One region of the Bradyrhizobium sp. S3.7.6 genome, then DNA from elsewhere that is predicted to be linked to it. Evidence: riboswitches for the same ligand, from Rfam matches in the RefSeq annotation. Region 1 holds a riboswitch; the other holds the start of a gene.

Region 1 (7,366 bases):
CGCGACGCCATTGTTGGCGTGCCAGCCGCGCAGCATCGCGCGGCTGACCTCACCCGGCACGCCGCAGATCGCGGTGCCCTTCCAGATCCAGCGCGGCGGCGGATAGCGGATCCAGGCTTTGCGATCGCTCTCATACATGTACTCGACATGCACGCCGCCGATCCAGTTGGAGAGATAGTGATATTGCGCGGCGGCCACCGCAGGCGGCAGATGACTGAGACCGAGCTTTTCGAGCCCCGGCAGGAAGCGCTCCTGCTGCTGGCGGCGAAACACGCGGAAGACGAATTCGGCAGCATCCGCCGTGCCGCGCCGTGTGACGACGGTGAGGATGAGTCCGGTGAAATAGGCGTGATAGAGGTCGGCGACCGCACGCCAGCGCTTCCATTGCGCTTCCTCTGCTGCGTCTGTTGCGGCGGTCATGTTCGCTCCCGATCGTTGTTTTGATCGAGTGTGTCACTGCGCCCTGTACGAGGCAACCTGACGCTCAAGCAGAGCGCCCTGCACGCCAGCCCGTCAATTCCGCATCACGAATTTTGCGCAAGCCTGGCCGCGCGCTCGCGCTCGACGCGTTCGGTGACGTCGCGCGCCATCGCGACCGATCCGACCACGGCACCACCGGCATCGCGCACCAGCGCGAAGGTCATCTCGATGTAGAGCTTGCGTCCGCTCTTGTGCAACGCGCGGGTCAGCGTCGGCCTGCCCGCGAGCTTCATCGCCCCGGTGGCAAGCGCAGCTTCGAAGCCCTTCCAGTGCGCGGCACGCAGATGTTCGGGAATGATCAGATCGAGGTTCTGGCCGAGCGCCTCGTCCGCCGAGAAGCCGAACAGTGTGGTCGATGCGCGATTCCAGCGCGTGATGGTGCCGGAGCGATCCGAATAGATCAGCGCGTCCGCGACGTCGTCGACGATCCTTGCGTCGAGTTCGGATTGAACACTCATCTCGCCACCTCGCATGCAGCCGGATTTCAGCTTGCATCCCGGCAGTAGTCAATCGAGAGGCTGCGGCGTACTGGATGCCCCGGTCAAGCCGGGGCATGACAGTAGGGTGTGTAGCTACACCCGAAAATGCTTCGATAGTTTGAGCCCCTGCGCCTGGTAGTTCGAGCCGATGCGCTGGCCGTACATCGCGTCGGGGCGCGACAGCATTTTCTCGTAGACGAGACGGCCGACGATCTGGCCGTGCTCGAGGATGAACGGCACCTCGCGCGAGCGCACTTCGAGCACGGCGCGCGATCCCTGCCCGCCAGCGCCGGCATAGCCGAAGCCGGGATCGAAGAAGCCGGCATAGTGCACGCGGAACTCTCCGACCAGGGGATCGAACGGCACCATCTCCGCGGCGTAATCGGGCGGCACCTGCACGGCTTCCTTGGAGGCGAGGATGTAGAACTCGCCGGGATCGAGGATCAGGCTGCCGTCGGGACGCGCCGAGATCGGTTCCCAGAAATCCTCCACCGCATAGCCGGAGCGGCGGTCGACGTCGACGACACCGGTGTGGCGCTTGGCGCGATAGCCGACGAAGCCGTTGGCCTTCTCGCCGGAGAGATCGACGGAGACGGCGACGCCGCCGGTGAGATCGGCATCATCGAGATCGACGAGACGCTCAGTCGCATGCAGCGCCTCGAGCTCGTCGATGTTGAGGATCGCATCTCCGGTGCGGAAGCGCACCTGACTCAAGCGCGAGCCCTCACTGACCAGCACCGGAAACGTCTTCGGGCTGATCTCGGCGTAGAGCGGGCCGTGATAGCCGGCGCCGATCATGTCGAAGCGGCGGGTGCCGTCGGCGATGACGCGGGTGAAGACATCGAGCCGGCCGGTCGAGCTTTTCGGGTTGGCGGCGGCGACGATCTCCGGCGGCAGCGCCAGGCTTTCCAGGAGCGGCACGATGTAGACGCAGTTGGTCTCCAGCACCGCGCCATCGGCGAGGCTGAACTCGTGCAGCTTCAACTCGTCGATGCGCTCGGCGACGGTCGCGCCGGGACCCGGCAGGAAGCTGGCGCGAACGCGATACGCGATGTCGCCGAGGCGAAGGTCGAGGCTCGCCGGCTGGATCTGGCTTTCGACGAAGTCATAAGCGGGCAGGATGAGGCCCGCCTTCGCCATCGCCGCGATCATGCGGTCGGGCAGGATACCATTGGCGTCGGCGGCAACCGTGAAGCTCAACCGGGGGTCCTCGTCAGGGGTCAAATGCATCCGGACATGCGGGAAATAGCAGCCTTTTACGGCTATCCGATGGACGCCTTGACGGAAAGGCCATTGCGGAATATGAGCATCACTTATCCCGTGGTGATTTGAGCCGGCCGGCTTGCAGCCACGTTAAATAAGTCGCTAAACAGGCCGGGGACCTCTGTGATCCCGGCCCGTGGAAGTTATCCAGGCCGGTTTTTTTGTGACCATTTTCGATGGTCACGCAGAGGAGGTCCTATGTCGAAGTCCCCGGCGTCCACCACGCAATACCGTCCCGAAACCCGACTGGTCCATTCCGGCACCCTGCGCTCGCAATATGGCGAGACGTCGGAGGCGCTGTTCCTGACCCAGGGCTACGTCTACAACAGCGCCGAGGAGTGCGAGGCGCGGTTCAAGGGCGAGGACCCCGGCTTCATCTATTCGCGCTATTCCAACCCGACCATCTCGATGTTCGAGCGCCGCATGATCGAGCTCGAAGGCGCCGAAGCCGCCCGCTCGGCGGCGACCGGCATGGCCGCGGTGACGACCGCGATCCTGGCGCCGCTGAAGGCCGGCGATCATGTGGTGGCCTCCCGTGCCCTGTTCGGCTCGTGTCTCTACGTCATTCAGGATCTCTTGCCACGCTACGGCATCGAGACCACGCTGGTCGACGGAGCCGATCTCGACCAGTGGCAGCGCGCCTTGAGGCCGAACACCAAGACGTTTTTCCTGGAGAGCCCGACCAACCCGACGCTCGACGTGCTCGACATTCCAGGGATCGCCGAGATCGCGCACAGCGGCGGCGCGCGGCTCGTCGTCGACAACGTGTTCGCGACGCCGATCTGGCAGAGCCCGCTCGCGCTAGGGGCAGACGTCGTCGTCTATTCCGCGACCAAGCACATCGACGGCCAGGGCCGTTGTCTCGGCGGCATCATCCTGTCGTCGGAAGCGTTCATCGCCGAGCACATCCACAATTTCATGCGCCAGACCGGCCCGTCGATCTCGCCGTTCAACGCATGGGTCCTGCTCAAGGGCCTGGAAACGCTGGGCGTACGCGTGCGCGCGCAGACCGAGACGGCGGGACGCATCGCCGACGTGCTGGCGAGCCATCCGAAGATTTCGCGGCTGGTCTATCCCGGCCGCGCCGATCATCCGCAGGCAGCTCTCGTGAAGAAGCAGATGCGCGGCGGCTCGACGCTGGTCGGCTTCGAGGTCAAGGGCGGCAAGCAGGGTGCGTTCCGCGTGCTCAACGAGCTCAAGCTTGCAAAAATCTCGAACAATCTCGGCGATGCCAAGAGCCTCGTCACGCATCCGGCGACCACGACGCATCAGCGCCTCAAGCCGGAAGACCGCGCCGCGCTCGGCATCAGCGAGGGCTTCATCCGCTTCTCGGCGGGGCTCGAGCATGTGGACGATCTGATCGAGGATCTGACCGCGGCGCTGGAGAAGGCGTGAGGCGATTGGGCTCTTGTAGGGTGGGCAAAGCGACTTGTCCGCCGTAGCTCGAAGAGCGAAGGCGGAAGCGTGCCCACCATTCACGATCATATCGCCGATAGATGGTGGGCACGGCGCGCGAAGAGCGCGCCTTTGCCCACCCTACGGCACCGAGCCTACATCGGCCGATACGTTCGCACGTCCGCGGGCACGTTGACGCCGAGCTTGATCTGGCCGACGGAGCGGATGATGTCGTCGCCGAGGATCTGCGCGAAGCAGGCATAGCCCCAATCGTTCATATGCAGGCCGTCGGCGATCACGAAACTCTCGACCGGGATCGATTGATTCTCGTGCCAGTCGCGCATCACCTCGAAGCGGGGGAAGATGCCGACGTGACGGAGCTCGGCGACCTTCCCGAGCAGGTGCACCATCTTGCCGGCGCTCTCCTTGCGCTGGTTGACGGCTGGCGAATATTGCGGATCGACCAGCACGATGTCGGCGCCGCCAGCGGCCTGGATGCGGGAGATGCCGTCCTCGACCATCTTGGCGGTGTCACCGGGATCGAGATTGCGCAGCACCGCATTGGTGCCGACCTGCCAGATCACGAGATCCGGATGCACGTCGATCACCTCCTTCTGGAGGCGCTTCATCATCTCGGGCGCGTCCTCGCCGCCGACGCCGGCGTTGATCACGGTGATGTCGGCGGTCGGATATTGCCGGCGGAGCTGCGCGGCGAGACGGTTCGGATAGTTGAAATCGGGCGAGCTCGCGCCATAGCCCGCCGTCGACGACGAGCCGAACGCGACGATCACGACGGGTTTGCCGGCGACGAGCTTGCCCGCGACATGCGGCAGCGAGCCCATCGCCTTCGAGCCACCCTTCGGCGTGAGGCAGGGCACGCGGCTGAAAATGTCCCCGGCGGATTTCGCGACCTGCTTCACCTTGTCGATGGCGCGGGCGGTCACGCCGCGCTGCTCGTGGGACGTCGCGGCGACGGTGGTCTGGGAGGGCGAAGCGGAAGCCGGACTAGCGGCCTGCTGCGGCGCGGGCGTTGCCTGCGTGGCCTGCGCCTGCACTGGTGCCAGCGACATCGGCGTCAGGAGCAGCAGAGCCGCCGCGGGCGCAGCCAGCCATGCCGTCAACCAAAAAGGGCGGAGAGAACTCATTAACGCTAGACCTCAATTTTGCTGCTGGGCCGGCCCCAGATGGGCTGCGTCGATCACAAACTGTGCCAACGCCCGGCCAAGGCAGTCATGGACCTGTTTCGCCAGCTCTGGCCCACGGGACGGGCTGAACAGGTCGAACTGACCCTGATCATTCCACTGCCGCATGATCGCGAAACGGTCGAACAGCGGGATGTCATGCTCCTGCGCCACCACCCGCATATTGTCGAGATAGGGCGGCACCGAGATCATGGTTTCGGTACGCGGGCTGTACTGCAAGTTCATCAACACAACGTCAGCCCCTGCTTTTTGCAGCGCGGAAACCCCTTCGGTCACCGCCCCGCGAAAATCATCGGGATCAATCGCTCGGATAGCATCCACAGTCCCGGTCTGCCAGATGACCAAAGTAGGCCTTTTTGCTTCCATCAGCTTAACGAAGGTCGCGGCCGCCTCCTCGGCCGTCTTCTTGCTCTGTATTTCTACGGAGACGTGCACGGTCTCCGACGGCAGCAGCCTGTCCTGCAGGATGGCCTGCATGCGCGCCGGGTAGGAGCTGTCCTCCGAGGCCGGAATCGTGGTCGAACGGCTGCCAATGACCAGGATTTCGAGCGGTTTGCCGGCCTTGATGGCATCGGCGACCCTCGGAAGCTGGCTTTCAGTGGTGAGCAGATAGGATGGCAATTCGCAGGCCGGGGGCGCGGCCGGAGCAGCCGGCACGGCATCGCCCGCGCGCGCCAGGGGCGCGGCGAGGTTACCGCACAGCAGGACCAGGCTCAGGAGAACCTTCGCCTTCATCAGCCCCCTCCCGCCAGATCGGCGTTGCCGACGGCGTTTTTGGTTTTCGCACCGCTCTTGTCAGCCACGCGCTTGTACCACGAAATCACCCAGGCAACGCCCCACATGATCAGGATTCCGGAGAGACTAATCAGCGCATGCATGGCTGCGCCGCCGGAGACTTCGGCCAGGATGAAATGGCCGGCGAAGGCGAGGAAGACGCCGAGGCAGAAGATCTCCAGGGAATGCTGGCCGCAGAGGATCAGCGGCCGCAGCCAGGGCGATTTCAGGCCCGGCCATTCCCGGGGCAGGAAGCGAACGGTGAGTGCGGCGAACGCCAGGAAATGCGTGAAGCGCAGCACGTCGAGATCGGCCTTGTCGATCGGATACATCCACTGCTCGAGCCGCCTCGGCATGAAGTGGGAGAGCTGCGGCACATACCAGGTCAGCGTCACGTAGAACGCCGCGACCAGATAGGCGATCGATATCCACATCGTGACGCGGGACGCCAGGATGCGCGACATGCGTCGCGCACCTCCGAGCGCACACCATGCGCCGAATACGAAAAGCAATTGCCAGGCGAAGGGATTGAACGCCCAGAAGCCGTTCGGATAGGCCGACAGATACAGGTCGTATTCCCAGGTCACCGCGTAGAGCAGAACCGAGAGGCCGAGCGTCACGTCGGGCCGCCATTTCATCAGCCACAAGATCAAGGGCAGCGCCAGCATCAGCACGATATAGAGCGGCAGCACGTCCATGTTGACCGGACGAAAGCGCAGCAGCAGCGCCTGCACGATCGTGACGTCGGGCTGCTTGAGGAAATCCATGATGCCCATCTCTTCGGTGTAGAGCGGGTTCTCGAACCTGGTCGCAACGTAGGAGATTTCGGCGAGGAAGATCGTGAACAGAAAGACGTGGGCGACATAGATCTGCCAGACGCGCCGCAGGATGCGCGCGGTAGCGACGACGAAGCCGCTTTCGAGCATGGCACGACCGTAGACGAACGCCGCGGTGTAGCCGGAGATGAAGATGAAGATCTCGGTGGCGTCGCTGAAGCCGTAATTGCGGATCGTGAACCAGGTCAAAAGGCTCGGCGGCAGATGGTCGACGAAGATCAGCCACAGTGCGAGCCCGCGGAACAGGTCGAGCCGGAGCTCGCGCTCGCCGATGGCGGGCAGCGTGATGGCCGGCGCGGCGGAGCGCAGCTTCGCCTCCGCAGGTCTGGCCTCCGCAGGCTTGCCGGTTCCCGCGATCGTCGATCCCGTCACTTGGTCGGCAATGGTCATCGGGGGTTCGAAACCCTTCCGCAAATCGCGACGTGTCATGGAGTGTACAGGTCCGGCCGTCGTCTCGCAAAGCGGCCGGATCACATTGGGTCTACTTCCTCGGCAATTCTGGCGGCACGATGTCACCAAAACCGCCTGCGGGCGTTGGTTCCCGGCCGGGTTTTCGTTATGATGGCAGCCATGTATCGCGCCGTGACCCGCCAGATCGAAGTGACCGTCGAGCCGAACTTTGTTCCGGAGCAGTCGTCGGCTGACCGCTCCCGCTATTTCTGGTCCTACACCATCGTCATCACCAATTCCGGCGACGAAACCGTGCAGCTGAAGACGCGGCACTGGATCATCACCGACGCCACCGGCCGCCAGCAGGAGGTCAGGGGCGAGGGCGTCGTCGGCGAGCAGCCGACCCTGGCTCCCGGCGAGCGCTTCGAATACACCTCCGGCGTGCCGCTCGCGACCGCCTCGGGCTTCATGACCGGCCGCTACCAGATGGTCAGCGAAAGCGGCGAACGCTTCGAGATCGATGTGCCGACGTTCTCGCTGGACAGCC
Region 2 (7,366 bases), 330 kb from region 1:
CGGGACATCTTCAACTCCGGAAGTAGCTTTAGGCGGTTCGCGATCTACGATTTCGACCCGGTCGAGGGCACCGTATAGCGCGTTGCGTGGCTGCCGACGAGGGCCGTGGAGCGCACCGAGGCCCCCGCTTCGATCAGGGCAGCCTTGATCTTGTCGATGCTGGTCGCGCTCGTGACCGAGACCAGCAGCGCTGCGCCGTCGAAGGCGGTATCGGGCACTGCCACGATCTCGGCGAGCGGCGACAGGGCGCGCGCGACCTCGGCGTTCCACCCGGACACGCGCACGCTGAAGGTCTCGACCTCCGTCACCACGGCGCTGTCGGCGACGCGGGAGATCGCGAACACCGGCAGCGCGGCCGGATGGTCGGCGCGCTCGACGAAGGGCATCCGCGCGATAATCTTCGGCGCGCCGTCTGCTTCCAGCTCCAGCCACCATGGCGTGCGGCTCGAGGTCGCCGAGACCAGCGCCAGGTCGCCTTTGGACTTCGCCACCGCTTCGACCGCGGCCTGCGCGCTGAAATGCGCGACGTAAGGTACCGTGAAGCCGAAATGGAAGCGCACGGAATCGCGCATCGCCGGCTCGCTCACCGAGATGTCGGCATGCACGGAGAACGGCGCTTGGACGTAAGTGAACGTCGAGATGATGACGCGCCAGATGCTCTCGACCGTGTCGAGCGGCAGGATGCCGCGATGACGCTGGACGATGTCACGCATCATGGCGGCCTCGCGCGCCGGGCGGAACGCCGAGCCGACCTCCTGGGTCTGCTTCACCTGGATCAGGCGGTCGATGATGTCGCCGCGCTGCATCAGGAGACGATGCATGCCCTCGTCGATCGCGTCGATCTCCTTGCGCAATTCCTGGAGCGATGGTGGCGCGGGCGGACGTTGGGACATATCTGCGAGATGCTGGTGAGAGGCGTTCCAATGCGGGTCGGCCAAGGCCCATCGGCAAGGCCGGATCCGCTGCGATCGACGTCCTGATTAGGCAGTCGGCGCGGCGAAAGCAAAGAGAAATGCAAAGGGAAACCGGGCCTTTTCGGCCGGCCTTTCAGGGATGAATTTGGCTAATCCGGACCGTGACTTGACGAAAACCGCCCAAGACAGTAGCTTTTGCCCGTTCCGTGGTCATTTGAGCCGGCCGGCTTGCAGCCACGTTAAAAAACTCGCTAAACAGGCCGGGGACGCTTCCGATCCCGGCCGAACCTATCGTTCAGGCCGGGTTTTTCATGGCCTGATTCCAGCGGCAGCCTGACGGGTGCCGCAAACGAGGTCGATGATGGTTGGCGTGAAGCCCGTGCCGAGTCCCGCGATCAGTGCCGACGACCGGTCGCATGAGGCGGATCATCCGAATTCGCAGGTCGCGCAGTTCGGCGCCGAGCAACCGCTGCGGCTCGATTGCGGCATCGATCTCACCCCGTTCCAGATCGCCTACCAGACCTATGGCGAGCTCAACGCCGATCGCTCCAACGCGGTGCTGATCTGCCATGCGCTGACGGGAGATCAGCATGTCGCCAACGTGCATCCCGTCACCGGCAAGTCGGGCTGGTGGGAGACGCTGGTCGGTCCCGGCCGACCTCTTGATCCTCAGCACTACTTCATCATTTGCGCCAACGTGATCGGCGGCTGCATGGGCTCGACCGGGCCGGCCTCGATCAATCCCGCCACCGGCAAGGTGTGGGGCCTGGATTTCCCTGTCATCACCATTCCCGACATGGTGCGCGCGCAGGCGATGCTGATCGACCGGCTCGGCATCGACACGTTGTTCGCGGTGGTCGGCGGCTCGATGGGCGGCATGCAGGTGCTGCAATGGACCGCGGCCTATCCCAAGCGCGTGTACTCCGCGCTGGCGATTGCCTGCGCGACGCGGCACTCGGCGCAGAACATCGCTTTCCACGAGCTCGGTCGCCAGGCGGTGATGGCCGATCCCGACTGGCACAACGGCCGCTACACGGATCAGGGCATCCATCCGCATCGCGGACTTGCGGTGGCACGGATGGCCGCGCACATCACCTATCTCTCCGACGCCGCGCTGCATCGCAAGTTCGGCCGCCGCATGCAGGACCGCGAGCTGCCGACCTTCTCGTTCGACGCCGATTTCCAGGTCGAGAGCTATCTGCGCTACCAGGGCTCGTCCTTCGTCGAGCGGTTCGACGCCAACTCCTATCTCTATCTGACCCGTGCGATGGATTATTTCGACATCGCCGGCGACCACGGCGGCGTGCTGGCGAAAGCGTTCGCGGGCATCGAGACGCGCTTCTGCGTGGTCTCCTTCACCAGCGACTGGCTGTTCCCGACTTCGGAATCGCGCGCGCTGGTGCATGCACTGAACGCGTCGAGCGCGCGGGTGTCGTTCGCCGAGATCGAGACCGATCGCGGCCATGACGCCTTCCTGCTCGACGTGCCCGAATTCTTCGATATCGCCCGTGCCTTTCTGCAATCGGCAGGGAAGGCGCGCGGGCTCACCGCCAGGATTGACTGACAAGGACGGCTAGCGATGTCTGTGCAGGAAGTGCTGCCGCTGGGCGGCGTTGCGACGGAGCAGTCCGGCCAGTTTCGCGCCGATCATCTGCTGGTCGCCGAGATGGTCAAGCCCGGCTCGAAAGTGCTCGACGTCGGCTGCGGCGAGGGCGATTTGCTCCAGCTTCTGGAGACCCGCGGCATCGACGGGCGCGGCATCGAGCTGTCGCGCGAGGGCGTCAATCGCTGCGTCGCCAAGGGCCTCGCGGTGGTGCAGGGCGATGCCGACACCGATCTCGTCAACTATCCCGACGACGCCTTCGATTACGTCATCCTGTCGCAGACGCTGCAGGCGACGCGGCAGCCGCGGGTCGTGCTGGAGAATCTGCTGCGCATCGGCCGCCGCGCCATCGTGTCGTTCCCGAATTTCGGCTTCTGGAAGATGCGACTCCAGCTCCTGGTCGGCGGCCACATGCCGCGCACCGAGAATCTGCCGGCGACCTGGTACGACACCGCCAACATCCATTTCTGCACCATCAAGGATTTCGTCGAGCTCTGCGACGCGATCCACGTCAAGATGGAGCGCGCCGAGGCGCTGGATCTCTACGGCCGTCCGTTGCGGCTGCGATTGCCGTGGTGGGTGTGGAACATGTTCGGCGAGCAGGGCGTGTTCTTGCTCACGCGCGGGCAGGGGAAGTAGTTTCCGTCATTCCGGGCCTGTGCCTGTCGGCGCATCCCGGAATGACAGCGACTGGCAGTCTAATGCGCCGCCAGCGACCGCGGATCGCGCACCGGCCAGCGCCCGGCTTCCACCAGCGTCACGAACCGCTCCACGCTCTCGTTGAACAGCGCGGGTTCTTCGAGATTGAGCACGTGGCCTGATTTCGGAAACATCGCGAGGCCCGCCGCGGGCAGGTGCTTCTTCAAGAACAGGCTTGCCTCGACGCAGGGATCGTCTTCGTCGCCGCAGATGATCAGCGCGGGCGTTGCCACACCTCGAATGGCATCCGGCATCGTGTAAATCGATGGCCTGCCGCCCTGGAAGCCGCGCATCGTGTTCGCGGAGCCCTTGGCATCGTGGCGCGCCAGCGCGGCGTAGAAATCGGCGTGGCCGCGCGGGTCCTTCACCAGGAACGGAATCCGGCTCGGCGCCTCGCGCGTGACCTTTGCGACCTCGGCGGAGCCGAGCGTCTCGAACTGCTCGGCATTGGCGCGGCACTGCTTGCGCCAGTTGTCGAGATTCTCGATCTCCGATCCTGAGCCCACGCCGGCCAGCGTCATCGACAGCGCGCGCTGCGGCGAGTTCAACCCGATCTGGAGTGACGAATAGGCGCCCATCGACAGGCCGACGAGATGCGCGCGCTCGATCTTGAGATGATCGAGCACCGCGAGCGCGTCGGTGTAGAAATGCTTGTAGGTGTAGACCTCGCCATCAGGTACGTCCGACGGCGTGTAGCCGCGCGCGGAATAGGTGATGCAGCGATGGCCGCGCGAGAAGTAGCGCATCTGCGGCTCCCAATTGGTGTAGTCGGCCGCGAACTCATGCAGAAAAATAATCGGCGTTCCCTGACCCGCTTCTTCGAAATAGATGCGGACGTCGTCCCTGGTCGTGGCGTGGGGCATTAACTGTTTCCCTCTCTTCAAGCCGCCTTTGGAGAATTGCAGTTAACGTTGTTGTCCGCAATGCGGCAGCCTCAAGCCAGCACCGGCACAAAATCATCGCAGCTATTCGCGGGCGTGGCGTCTTTTTCTCGCCACATCCGGCGGCTTAACGGCCAGACGGATGCCGGCCATCGCACGGGCCGATTGGGGAAGTGGGGTGTCAAGAAGGATGAAGTATGTTGGAGTTGTTTGCGTCTCGCCTGTCGCGTTGTGTTGTCGCGCTGGCGATTTTCTTCGCGGCGGTTGCCGCGTTCGTTTCTCCGGCCTCAGCGCGGCCGCATCATCGTCATAGCGCAGAGCGGCACGCTTACGTGCACCACGCCAGACATCATCATTACCGTCATTATCGCCACCATGCCCGCAGCTCGCGCTTCGAGCGCGGCGCGGCGCAGTTGCAGGCGAGCGGCTTCGCCGACACCCAGGCGAGCTACAATCCGAACGCCAATGTCGGCGGCATGGCCAACAACGGAATGACCAATCCTGGAATGGCCAATAGCGGTGGCGGCTTCGGCGGCGGATCGGGCCTCGTGTCCGAGGCGCGCCGTTATATCGGCGGCAATCCGACCGGGCGCGGCAGCCTGTGGTGCGCGCGCTTCATGAACATGGTGCTGCAGCATACCGGCCATCAGGGCACCGGCTCCGACATGGCGAGCTCGTTCGCGCGCTACGGCACGCGCGTCTCCGGTCCGCAGGTCGGCGCCATCGCGGTCATGTCGCGCGGTCGCCGGGGCGGCCATGTCGGCATCATCACCGGCGTGGACGCGCAGGGCAATCCGATCATGATCTCCGGCAACAACGGCAATCGTGTTCGCGAGGCGCCGGTCTCTCGCGGCCGGATCTATGCGTATGTGATGCCGAACTGACGACGGAGCCGTAGGGTGGGCAAAGGCGCGCAAGCGCCGTGCCCACCGGCGGTGCAGCGGAGTTCGATGGACCGGAGTGGTGGGCACGCTTTCGCTTTGCCCACCCTACGGCAGCGTCGGACGGCTCACACCAGCTTCGGCGCTTCCACCGCGATCGCGTCACCGACGCCGATCTCGCCGTCGGCGATGACCTCGGCATAGATGCCGCAATCCATGTGGCCGAGATTGCGCGAGAGCGTCGGCGGTATCTCGAGATCGCGCTGCGCGGTCTTGGGATCGACGTTGACCGCCGGGCAGCGGACGATGCGCTTGACCACCTTGAGCCGGGCCTCGCCGATCGCCAGTGTCTCGCCGACGAGGTCGAGCTCGGACCAGGCCGGCCAGCCCTTCACGTAGAGATTGGCGCGGAAGCGCAGTGGATTGACTGCGGCGCCGCCGAGCATGGTCTCGATCGCCCGGACGCTGTCGAGATTGATGATCGATACGACCTTGCGGGCGACGTCGGAAAAGCTGTGGTCGCGGCCGGACAGAACTTTTGGCGGGCCCTTCAGCTCCGGCTGAAAATTCTCCGTGAAATAATCCTCGATGGCGGCGCGCCCGGCAGTGGTCTCGATGTCCCCGCTGGCGACGATCTGGCCGTCCTTGCGGATGGTCAGGCGGTTGGTCGCGTCCTCGAACCGGCTGTCGAGGGACGCCAGCCGCTCATTACGCGCCAGCATCAGGAACTGGATTTTCGGCTTCCAGGCCGGCGCCTCCGGATCGAAGCCGCTGGGTCCGTTCTCGATGGCGTAGCGGCGGTCGGCGGGCAGGGTCTGGCCGATCCGCAAGGGGACCCGGGGCAGGGATTCCGGCGTCAGGCCCTTGATCGGGTAACGGTAAAGGCCTGTGATTTCGGCAGTCTGGCTGGCTGTCATGTCGCTACTTAAGGGATTCGACCTGCTGGCGCCAAGCAGGCGGACCCGTGCACGAAATTGTGAACGCGCCTCTTCCGATCCGAGGCCAAGCTTCCCACATCTGGGTCAGGCCGGCGCCAGCGCCGGCTGCTAACGACCGCTGCCGGTTGAGGAACGTCAACGCGTCCAGCGGAAACCCAATGAAGATGCCGTTTGGAGTGCCTTAGAGGGCTCCAGGGGCAGGCCGAGGGAAAGAAAAGACATGAACATCGACAAATATACCGAACGCTCCAGGGGCTTCGTTCAGTCCGCGCAATCGCTTGCGGTGCGCGAGGGGCATCAGCAGTTTTCGACGCTGCACGTCCTGAAAGTTCTGCTGGACGACAATGAGGGCCTCGCTGCTGGTCTGATCGACCGCGCCGGCGGCAATTCCCGCGCCATCCTGAAGGCGACCGAGGATGCCCTCAACAAGGTGCCGAAGGTCTCCGGCGGCGGCGCCGGCCAGATCTATCTGGCGCCCGAGCTCGCCCGCACTTTCGACGCCGCCGAAAAGGCCGGCGAGAAGGCTGGCGACAGTTTTGTCACCGTCGAGCGGCTGCTGCTCGGCCTCGCGCTGGAAAAGACCAGCGAGGCCGGCGCGATCCTGGCCAAGGGCGGCGTCACCCCGCAAAACCTCAATGCCGCGATCGAGGCGCTGCGCAAGGGCCGCACGGCGGACTCCGCGACCGCCGAGAATGCCTATGACGCGTTGAAGAAATATGCCCGCGACCTGACCCAGGCTGCGCGCGACGGCAAGCTCGATCCGGTCATCGGCCGCGATGAGGAGATCCGCCGCACCATCCAGGTGCTCTCGCGCCGGACCAAGAACAATCCCGTCCTGATCGGTGAGCCCGGCGTCGGCAAGACCGCCATCGCCGAGGGCCTCGCGCTGCGCATCGTCAACGGCGACGTGCCCGAGACCCTCCAGGACAAGAAGCTGCTCTCGCTTGATCTCGGCGCGCTGATTGCGGGTGCGAAATATCGCGGCGAGTTCGAGGAGCGGCTGAAGGCCGTGCTCCAGGAAGTCACCGCGAGCGAGGGCAATTTCATCCTGTTCATCGACGAGATGCATACGCTGATCGGCGCCGGCAAGGGCGACGGCGCGATGGACGCGTCCAACCTGCTCAAGCCCGCGCTCGCGCGCGGCGAGCTGCACTGCATCGGCGCCACCACGCTCGACGAGTACCGGAAGCACGTCGAGAAAGATGCGGCACTGGCGCGGCGCTTCCAGCCCATCTTCGTGAGCGAGCCCTCCGTCGAGGACACGATCTCGATCCTCCGTGGGTTGAAAGACAAGTACGAGCAGCATCACGGCGTGCGGATCACCGATTCCGCGCTCGTGGCGGCGACGACGCTGTCCAACCGCTACATCACCGACCGCTTCCTGCCGGACAAGGCGATCGATCTCATGGACGAGGCCGCTGCGCGGCTGAAGATGCAGGTCGATTCCAAG

The links. A riboswitch is a leader RNA that binds a small molecule or an ion and turns the genes downstream of it on or off. The one in region 1 is predicted to bind S-adenosylmethionine.
Region 2: another riboswitch for S-adenosylmethionine. It lies ahead of metX (homoserine O-acetyltransferase MetX); the one in region 1 lies ahead of ACVJ5M_RS01710 (O-succinylhomoserine sulfhydrylase).

The regions. Positions count from the first base shown of each region.
Region 1 is NZ_JBSSEQ010000001.1:339,372-346,737, forward strand. It holds gene ACVJ5M_RS01695 (hypothetical protein) at 1-420, opposite strand, end outside; gene ACVJ5M_RS01700 (PAS domain-containing protein) at 525-938, opposite strand; gene ACVJ5M_RS01705 (2'-deoxycytidine 5'-triphosphate deaminase) at 1,053-2,189, opposite strand; SAM riboswitch at 2,270-2,349, shown strand; gene ACVJ5M_RS01710 (O-succinylhomoserine sulfhydrylase) at 2,421-3,617, shown strand; gene ACVJ5M_RS01715 (SGNH/GDSL hydrolase family protein) at 3,773-4,762, opposite strand; gene ACVJ5M_RS01720 (SGNH/GDSL hydrolase family protein) at 4,775-5,554, opposite strand; gene ACVJ5M_RS01725 (OpgC domain-containing protein) at 5,554-6,819, opposite strand; gene apaG (Co2+/Mg2+ efflux protein ApaG) at 7,000-7,366, shown strand, end outside.
Region 2 is NZ_JBSSEQ010000001.1:10,810-18,175, reverse strand. It holds gene ACVJ5M_RS00080 (pyridoxal phosphate-dependent aminotransferase) at 1-8, opposite strand, end outside; gene ACVJ5M_RS00075 (chorismate mutase) at 45-893, opposite strand; SAM riboswitch at 1,111-1,190, shown strand; gene metX (homoserine O-acetyltransferase MetX) at 1,276-2,478, shown strand; gene metW (methionine biosynthesis protein MetW) at 2,494-3,156, shown strand; gene ACVJ5M_RS00060 (alpha/beta fold hydrolase) at 3,216-4,079, opposite strand; gene ACVJ5M_RS00055 (NlpC/P60 family protein) at 4,295-4,981, shown strand; gene ACVJ5M_RS00050 (MOSC domain-containing protein) at 5,107-5,895, opposite strand; gene clpB (ATP-dependent chaperone ClpB) at 6,137-7,366, shown strand, end outside.